DNA from 3 places in the Pantoea sp. X-Soil-OKNW-713 genome. Region 1 is predicted to be linked to each of the others. Evidence: predicted binding sites of a transcription regulator. Region 1 holds the regulator's gene; each other region holds the start of a gene.
What was found. The regulator PurR, encoded in region 1, represses purine synthesis genes. The targets are predictions, from matches to a motif close to CANGCAAACGTTTGCNTG.
Positions count from the first base shown of each region.

Region 2: the regulator PurR is predicted to act here: its motif matches at 1,917-1,934, upstream of purH (bifunctional phosphoribosylaminoimidazolecarboxamide formyltransferase/IMP cyclohydrolase).
Region 3: the regulator PurR is predicted to act here: its motif matches at 1,346-1,363, upstream of AC6I8R_RS00115 (NCS2 family permease).

Region 1 is NZ_AP035995.1:1,868,757-1,872,023, forward strand. It holds gene punC (purine nucleoside transporter PunC) at 1-161, opposite strand, end outside; gene punR (DNA-binding transcriptional activator PunR) at 270-1,181, shown strand; gene purR (HTH-type transcriptional repressor PurR) at 1,178-2,203, opposite strand; gene cydH (cytochrome bd-I oxidase subunit CydH) at 2,489-2,578, shown strand; gene AC6I8R_RS08665 (C40 family peptidase) at 2,642-3,267, opposite strand, start outside.
Region 2 is NZ_AP035995.1:288,416-291,682, forward strand. It holds gene purD (phosphoribosylamine--glycine ligase) at 1-172, opposite strand, end outside; gene purH (bifunctional phosphoribosylaminoimidazolecarboxamide formyltransferase/IMP cyclohydrolase) at 191-1,780, opposite strand; rRNA gene AC6I8R_RS01320 (16S ribosomal RNA) at 2,382-3,267, shown strand, end outside.
Region 3 is NZ_AP035995.1:20,694-23,960, reverse strand. It holds gene AC6I8R_RS00115 (NCS2 family permease) at 1-1,279, opposite strand, end outside; gene yieH (6-phosphogluconate phosphatase) at 1,419-2,078, shown strand; gene AC6I8R_RS00105 (MFS transporter) at 2,169-3,267, opposite strand, start outside.

The DNA.
Region 1 (3,267 bases):
AAACCACCAAGGAACAGACTCAGACTGGCGCTGATGGTACCGGGGGCGGTAGCAAAATCCTGCTGCATGGCACCGAATGCCGGCAGGTACATATCCGTAGCAAGAAAGCCCAGCATGCTGAGTAAAGCAAGATAAGGCAGAAATCCTTTTGATGACAACATGGTAATTCTCTTTAGACAGGTAAACGCGGAGGAGTGTAAAAGCGTGCGCCAGGTTTTGTGAAACGCTAATATTTGCGCGGTGCTATCAAAAAATTTGCAGGCAAAAATATGTGGTCTGAATATGCGCTTGAAGTGGTAGATGCGGTGGCCCGCAGCGGTAGTTTTAGTGCGGCAGCACAAGAGTTACATCGGGTGCCTTCTGCCATCAGCTACACGGTACGGCAGCTCGAAACCTGGTTGGCGGTGCCGTTGTTCGAACGTCAGCATCGGGAAGTGGTGCTGACGGCGGCCGGGGAGCATTTTGTCCGGGAAGGGCGAAGTGTTATCAAAAAAATGCTGGCGACGCGGCGGCAGTGCCAGCAGTTGGCAAATGGCTGGCGTGGTCAGCTGAGTATCGCGGTGGATTGCATCGTTAAACCTCATCGCACCCGACAACTGGTGAAGGATTTCTACCGCCACTTTCCCGACATGGAGTTGATTATCAGTTATGAAGTGTTTAATGGTGTCTGGGATGCACTGGCCGATGGGCGGGTCGACGTAGCGATTGGGGCCACTCAGGCGATTCCGGTCGGTGGGCGTTTCGCCTTTCAGGATATGGGCGCGTTAAACTGGCGCTGTGTAGTCAGCCCCGATCATCCGTTGGCAAAAAGTACCTTGTTGGATGACGAGACGTTGCGGGCCTGGCCTTCTCTGGTGCTGGAAGACACTTCGCGGGCGTTGCCGCGGCGCATGACCTGGACGTTGGATAATCAACGCCGTCTGGTGGTGCCGGAATGGGAAACCGGCGTCGACTGCCTGCTGGCGGGACTCTGCGTAGGGATGGTGCCGGGCCATTTAGCCCGGCCATTGCTGGATAGCGGAGCATTAACCGAGTTACCGTTACCCACGCCGTTCCCGGATAGCCCATGCTGTGTCAGTTGGTCGGAACAACGTAATTCGCCGGCTCTGGGTTGGTTGCTGAGTTATCTCGGCGATGCCGAAACGCTCAACCATGAATGGTTGAGCGAAACGGAAACTTAGCGGCGGTAGTCGCGGAACGGGCCGTCAGCGACTGAACGGCGTTCAATCAGCGTTGGTTGAACTTCAATGGTTTGCGGTTCTTCACGTTTGCTGGTGATACGATCCAGCAGCATTTCCAACGCTTTTTCGCCTAACTGAGCTTTAGGTTGATGAACAGTGGTCAGCGCCGGCGTGAAATAACGCGCGTTGCGCACGTTGTCATAGCCGATCACGGAGATATCCTGCGGGACCCGCAGGCCCATTTCATCCGCAGCACAGATCGCGCCCATCGCCATGATATCGCCACCGCAGAACACGGCAGTCGGGCGTTGCTTCTGATTGAGGATCTGCTGCATCGCCTGATAACCGGATTCCGGTTCAAAATCGCCCTGCACAATCCACTCGGGCCGCACGGTGATGCCTGCCTCATTCAGCGCCTGCATGAAACCGGCATGGCGGCCACCGCCGGTGTTGCGCTCCATTTGTCCGGGGATGGCACCAATGTCGCGATGACCGCGTTCAATCAGGTAACGCCCGGCGAGATAGCCGCCCTGAAACGCATTGTCCTGCACCGTATCGGTAAAATCGCCACGCGATGCGCCCCAGTCCATCACCACCATCGGGATATTACGGTTCTCTTCCAGCATGGTCAGCAGGTCGTCGGGGTATTCAGAACACATCACCAACAGGCCATCGACACGCTTCTGCGCCATCATCGACAGATATGCGCGCTGTTTTTGCAGGTCGTTATGCGCATTGCCCAGGATCAGCGTGTAGCCGCGATCGAAACAGTGGTTTTCCACCGCCTCGATAATCTCGGCGAAATAGGGGGCTTCACTGGAGGTGGCCAGCAACCCCAGCGTTTTGGTGTGGTTGACTTTCAGGCTGCGCGCCACGGCGCTGGGCGAGTAATGCAGCTCTTTGATCGCTTCCCATACGGCGTTACGCGTCTCTTCCGCGACAAAACGCGTCTTGTTGATGACATGCGAAACCGTGGTGGTGGAGACACCGGCGCGTTTCGCCACATCTTTAATTGTTGCCATGAAAATGGTACTCCCGGGCTTATCGCAACTAACTGATAAGTATATTGTTAAACGTTTGCGTCTGCTAATGGTTTTGCGCCCCGATTTTCGGGGCGAATGGCGAAGAAAAAGACATTAACACCTGGTCAATAACACTTTAACTTGCCGCAAACACAGCGTGCGCAAAATCTGTTGCGCAACGAAAGGCGGCGATTCTAGCAAGCTGGCGCGGATAAGACGAGATTTTTGCCGGAGGCTGTGAGAAAATTACGATAACCCTTCATTTATTGTGACTAAGGAGTTGTGATGAGTACAGACCTGAAACTGGCGCTGTTTACCACTGTGGGCGCGCTACTAATGATTATCGTGTTCAGCTTCACCGCGATCCTTCATTAATAAAAAAGCCGGACCTGAAAATCAGGGTCCGGCTTGTTGTTTTATCGGGTATCGGGCGTTTTTTTAGCGGATGGTTTTGGGGGTCATCATACGGCGTGCCCCGACGTAGTGTTTCAGCCAGTAATCCTCACCCAATGCACTGATTTGAATATCTTTACCGGTACGAGGCGACTGGATAAATTTGCCATTGCCAAGATAAACACCCACATGATCGGCAGTGCCGCGATTATTGATGCGGAAGAACACCAAATCCCCTTTCTCCAGCATATCGCGCTTAATCGGTGCCGCATCCCGCAGGTGATACATTTCGTTGGCGGTGCGCGGGAATTTATATTTAACCAGGTCTTTATAGGCGTACCACACCAGACCGCTGCAATCGAAACCGGTATGCGGTGAAGTGCCACCCCATTGGTATGGTTTACCAATCTGCCCCATCAGCTTGTTCATCGCGGTTTCGCGTGCTTTCTGATAGCGCTGACGGTGAGAATTGCTCATCTTGATGGTGGTCAAATCGCGGTCATCGTCCTGCTTCGCGCTTCTCTTCGCCAGACGTTGGTGACCATATTTTTTTGACGGTGATTTCAGCAGGGCTTTCTTGCTGCGGGTTTTATGCAGCGCCGTTTCCATTTTCGGCTGTTTTTTCAGCTTTAGCTTCTGAACACTGGTAGCAAGACGGGATTTTTTGGTGC
Region 2 (3,267 bases), 1.6 Mb from region 1:
CCAGCAGCGCGGCAACGTCGGTGGCGCTGATAGCGACATTTTGCAATGCCGGCTCCAGTGCGGTGCCTGCGTTACCAGGTGCGACAAACACGGTTTCTGCCAGCGGTGACTGCGCAGCTTTCCACGCCAGAGCGTGCTCACGTCCACCATTGCCAATGACTAAAATTTTCATCTGTTACGCTCCCAACGATTAATGGCGGAAATGACGCATGTCGGTAAAGATCATCGCGATGCCGTGCTCATCGGCGGCGGCAATCACTTCATCATCGCGAATCGAACCACCTGGCTGAATCACACAGGTGACACCGACGGCAGCCGCAGCATCAATACCATCGCGGAACGGGAAGAAGGCGTCAGAGGCCATCGCAGAACCTTTTACTTCCAGACCTTCATCACCTGCTTTAATACCGGCGATTTTCGCGGAATAGACGCGGCTCATCTGGCCTGCGCCAATACCGATGGTCATGTTGTCACGCGCATAGACAATGGCGTTGGATTTAACGAATTTCGCCACTTTCCAGCAGAACAGCGCATCACGCAGTTCCTGTTCAGTTGGCTGGCGTTTGCTTACTACGCGCAGCTGGCTGGCATCGACCATACCCAGATCGCGGTCCTGTACCAGCAAACCACCGTTTACACGTTTGAAATCCAGACCGGCAACGCGATCCTGCCACTGACCACACACCAGAACGCGGACGTTCTGTTTGCTGGCGGTGACTTTCAGCGCGGCCTCAGAGGCGGAAGGGGCAATAATCACTTCCACGAACTGACGGCTGATGATGGCTTGTGCGGTGGCTTCGTCCAGCTCACGGTTGAAAGCGATGATGCCGCCAAATGCAGAGGTAGGATCGGTTTTGTATGCGCGCTCATAGGCGTCCAGAATCGAACTGCCCACTGCCACACCGCACGGGTTGGCGTGCTTCACAATCACGCAGGCGGCTTCGCTGAACTCTTTGACACATTCCAGAGCAGCATCAGTATCAGCGATATTGTTGTAGGACAGCGCTTTACCCTGCACCTGCTGGGCAGTGGCAACCGAGGCTTCCGCCACGTTCTCTTCTATATAGAAAGCGGCATCCTGATGGCTGTTCTCGCCGTAACGCATATCCTGCTTCTTAATGAAGTTCAGGTTCAGGGTACGCGGGAAACGACCAGCAGGTTCTTTGCTCTCGCCGTGATAGGCCGGTACCAGGCTACCAAAGTAGTTAGCAATCATGCTGTCGTAGGCGGCAGTGTGTTCGAAGGCTTTAATCGCCAGGTCGAAACGGGTTTCCAGCGTCAGAGAGTTTTCGTTGGCGTCCAGCTCGGCAATGATGGCGTGGTAATCGCTGCTCTTAACGACAATTGCCACGTCTTTATGGTTCTTCGCGGCGGAGCGCACCATGGTCGGGCCGCCGATATCGATGTTTTCAACCGCATCTTCCAGCGTACAGCCCGGCTTCGCCACGGTTTGGGCGAAGGGATAAAGGTTAACGACCACCATGTCGATAGGATTGATAGCGTGCTGCGCCATGATGGCATCATCCTGGCCGCGACGACCAAGAATGCCGCCATGCACTTTCGGGTGCAGCGTTTTGACACGTCCATCCATCATTTCCGGAAAACCGGTGTAGTCAGACACTTCAGTGACCGGCAGGCCCGCATCTGCCAGCAGGCGTGCAGTGCCACCTGTGGAGAGCAGCTCAACACCACGGCTGGAGAGTGCCTGAGCAAATTCGAGGATACCGGCTTTGTCTGAGACACTCAGCAGAGCGCGGCGTACTGGACGACGTTGTTGCATGGTGGTTTTATCCCTTGGCTTTGTTTCGCGTAAATAAGAGCGTTACATCAAGCTTAGCGTTTTTCTTCTATATAGAAGAAACGTTGGCCTCAGGTAACGCCCCAAAAGGGGCATCCTTCACGTCGCGGGGCATTGTAGCGAAAACGTTTGCGCGATGCTCGCCTAAATTCATTTCTGTCGTGAGGTGTGGATAACTTTGTGTGTAAGTGGGTATAAGGCGGGGTTTTGCTGTGGAATGCAGCGAACGGTTGTTTTTATTGAAATTAGCGGTTGCGCGCGCCGAACAACTCCCTATAATGCGCCTCCATCGACACGGCACAACGGTTTACGAAATGCGGTGTTGAGAGAGAAGTTCTGAAGGAGCTCTCGCCAGAGAAAATCGCTGAAAAAAGTGATTGACTCTGAAAGAGGAAAGCGTAATATACGCCACCTCGCGACAGACGGTTAACCCGCTGCTCGCACTGCTCTTTAACAATTTATCAGACAATCTGTGTGGGCACTCGCAGGATTGATATCAAAAGTCTACGGACTTAAAAAATATCAAGTCTCAAGAGTGAACACGTAATTCATTACGAAGTTTAATTCTTTGAGCATCAAACTTAAATTGAAGAGTTTGATCATGGCTCAGATTGAACGCTGGCGGCAGGCCTAACACATGCAAGTCGAACGGTAGCACAGAGGAGCTTGCTCCTTGGGTGACGAGTGGCGGACGGGTGAGTAATGTCTGGGGATCTGCCCGATGGAGGGGGATAACTACTGGAAACGGTAGCTAATACCGCATAACGTCGCAAGACCAAAGTGGGGGACCTTCGGGCCTCACACCATCGGATGAACCCAGATGGGATTAGCTAGTAGGTGGGGTAATGGCTCACCTAGGCGACGATCCCTAGCTGGTCTGAGAGGATGACCAGCCACACTGGAACTGAGACACGGTCCAGACTCCTACGGGAGGCAGCAGTGGGGAATATTGCACAATGGGCGCAAGCCTGATGCAGCCATGCCGCGTGTATGAAGAAGGCCTTCGGGTTGTAAAGTACTTTCAGCGGGGAGGAAGGGATGATGTTTAATACGCATCGTCATTGACGTTACCCGCAGAAGAAGCACCGGCTAACTCCGTGCCAGCAGCCGCGGTAATACGGAGGGTGCAAGCGTTAATCGGAATTACTGGGCGTAAAGCGCACGCAGGCGGTCTGTCAAGTCGGATGTGAAATCCCCGGGCTTAACCTGGGAACTGCATTCGAAACTGGCAGGCTAGAGTCTTGTAGAGGGGGGTAGAATTCCAGGTGTAGCGGTGAAATGCGTAGAGATCTGGAGGAATACCGGTGGCGAAGGCGGCCCCCTGGACAAAGACTGACGCTCAGGTGCGAAAGCGTGGGGAGCAAACAGGATTAGATACCCTGGTAGTCCACGCTGTAAACGATGTCGACTTGGAGGTTGTGCCCTTGAGGCGTGGCTTCCGGAGCTAACGCGTTAAGTCGACCGCCTGG
Region 3 (3,267 bases), 1.8 Mb from region 1:
ACAGCAGCGCGACCACCACTACGCACGGACTGATTTCCCGCCAACGCCCAGTCCCCAGTTTCATCACGCAATAAGCAATAAAGCCCAGCGCAATTCCTTCCGTGATGGAGAAACTGAACGGCATCATTACCGCAGTGACAAACGCCGGAACCGCTTCAGTGAGATCATCCCAACGCACCCGTGACAGCGATGCCGTCATCAATACACCGACGTAGATTAACGCCCCCGCTGCCGCGTAGGACGGCACCATCGCCGCCAGCGGCGACAGGAACATCACCAGCAGGAACAGAATGCCGGTGATCACCGCCATCAACCCGGTGCGCCCGCCAATCGCTACGCCAGAAGAACTTTCGATATAAGCAGTGACGGAAGAGGTGCCGATCAGCGAACCCGCCACCGAGCTGACGCTATCGACAAACAGCGCCTGCTGCATACGCGGGAAGGTGCCTTTTTCATTGGTCAGTCCCGCTTTGTCGGTCACACCGATCAGCGTGCCGGAGGAATCGAACAGGTTGACCAGCATAAAGGAGAAAATCACCCCGGCCATACCGATATTAAGCGCACCTTTGAGATCAACTTGCCCAACGACAGCGCCCACGGATGGTGGTGTCGCGAAAATACCGGTGAACTTCACATCGCCAAGCAGCAAGCCAATCGCCGTGGTCACCACAATCGATACCAGTACCGCCGCATGAATGTTGCGAGAGGCGAGAATAGCGATAATAAAGAAGCCAAGTGCCCCCAGAAGTACGCTATGTGAGGTCAGGTTGCCCACCGTCACCAGGGTGTCGGCATTTGACACGATAATGCCGGCATTTTTCAGTCCCATCATGGCGATAAAAAGCCCGATGCCCGCGGTGATGCCAACACGCAGACTCAGCGGGATATTGGCGATCATCCAGTAACGCACGCGCAGCAGCGTGAGGATCAACAATCCCAGCGCCCCCCAGAAGATCGCGCCCATCCCGATCTGCCACGAATACCCCATTGCACCGACGACCACAAAAGCAAAGAAGGCATTCAGTCCCATTGCGGGTGCCAGCGCCACCGGCAGATTCGCCACCAGCCCCATCAGGATGCTGCCGAATGCCGCGATCAGGCAGGTGGTGACAAACACCGCCTGGGTGTCCATGCCAGCGGCACCCAGAATCTGCGGGTTGACGAAAACGATGTAAACCATCGTCAGAAAGGTGGTGAAACCGGCGATCACTTCTGTACGCACGGTGGTGCCGTGTTCCTGCAACTTAAAGACGCGTTGCAACAGACCCTGCTTGTTCATAGCTTATTCCGCTGAAAAATTTAACGCGCGTATCCTATAGATTTTGACTGACCAGCACACTGATTTTTCGCAAGCGTTTGCTCGGTGCGCGCAGTGCGTTAGAGTGACAGCTTCTTGTTTAGCAAAAGGATGATGTCTGATGTCAGTTGAATGTGTTTTTTTTGATTGTGATGGCACGCTGGTCGACAGTGAGGTGATCTGTACACAATCCTACGTCAACACCTTTGCCCGCTACGGTATTGAACTCTCACTACAGGAGATGTTTGAAAAATACAAAGGGGTAAAACTCTACGACATCATCCGTGATGTTTCTGCGGAACATCAGACTGAATTGCCAATGGATGAGGTGGAAACGGCGTACCGCGCCGAGGTAGCACGCTTATTCGATTTGGAACTGAAGCCCATCGCCGGAGCGAAAGCGCTGGTGGAACAAGTCAAAGTCCCGATGTGCGTCGTCTCAAATGGTACGGTGAAAAAGATGCAACATTCATTGGGGCTGACCGGCATGTTGCCGTACTTTGCGGCACATCTTTACAGCGGTTATGACATCAACCACTGGAAGCCAGACCCGGAGCTGATGTATCACGCCGCAGAACAAATGCAGGTACCGATTGAGAAGTGCATTCTGGTGGATGATTCAGAGGCCGGTGCCCGCGCAGGGATCGCCGCGGGCATTCCGGTGTTTTATTACTGCGCCGATGCGCATAACCCGGAACTGGATCACCCGCTGGTGACCCGATTTGATGATATGGCGCAGCTCCCGGATTTATGGCGCGCGCGCGGTTGGGCGTTGGTGTAACTGCCCACAGGGTCCCGTAGCGGTGCGATTCATCGCGCGGGGTTTTCCCGCAGCACGCAAGATCTTGCGCGATAAATCGCGCCGCTACGTTCAACCTATCGCGCCGAGTGAATCCTCATTGCCCTGCTTCTTCGGCAATAAAAACAGCGTCGCGACGATATCCAGCAGATAAATCAGCGCCAGCAGGGTAATCGCTGCCGCGAAGGAAATTTTCGTTGCCAGTAAGCCAATAACCAGCGGGCCAAAACCCCCTACACCACGTCCGAGGTTAAACAAAACGTTCTGCGCCGTGGCACGCGCCTGGGTTGGAAAGGTGTCGGAAATCAGCGCGCCATAACCGCCAATCATGCCATTCACAAACATCCCCATCAGCGCCCCGGTAAACAGCATCACGGTGGGATCACGTAGCTGAGCGTAAATGACCACCATCACGACCGCACCGAATTGATATAGCAGAAAAATTTTCCAACGCGCGAAGCGATCCGCCAGTACACCGAACAGCCAGATGCCAAAAGTCATGCCCACGACGGTGACGGCGGTCCACAGGCCGGATTTGGTCAGGCTGAAACCAAAGCTGGAGGAGAGATAACTCGGCATCCAGATCATCAGGCCGTAGTAACCAAAGTTCTGCACTGAGCAAAGAATGAAAATCCCCAGACTGGCTTTGCTGGTGGCGCGATCGCTAAACAACAATCGCATACGCGCTGCAAACGACAATTGCGGCGTTTTGGTCACATATCGGGTAAAGCCTTCCGGCTCGCCCATGCTGCGCCGAATCACAAACGAAACCAACGCAGGCAGCAGGCCCACCAGGAACATTCCACGCCAGCCAATCACGCTCAGCAGTGGCGGCGTGATAAAAGCCGCCAGCAACACCCCCAGTTGCCAGCCGATACCGACCCACGCTGAAGCACGGTTACGCTTCTCCTGCGGCCAGGCTTCGGCAATCAGCGCCATGCCGATACCGAATTCTCCCCCCAGCCCCATTCCGGCAAAGGTACGATACGCCAGCAGATCCCAATATCCCTGTGCCACCGCACACAATCCGGTGAATATTGAGAACATGAGAATGGTGACGGTGAGAATGCGGATACGGCCAAAGCGGTCACTCAGATGACCAAAAACAATACCGCCGACCACGGCACCAATCAGCGTCCAGGTGACCAGCGAACCGGCCTGAGAAGGATCG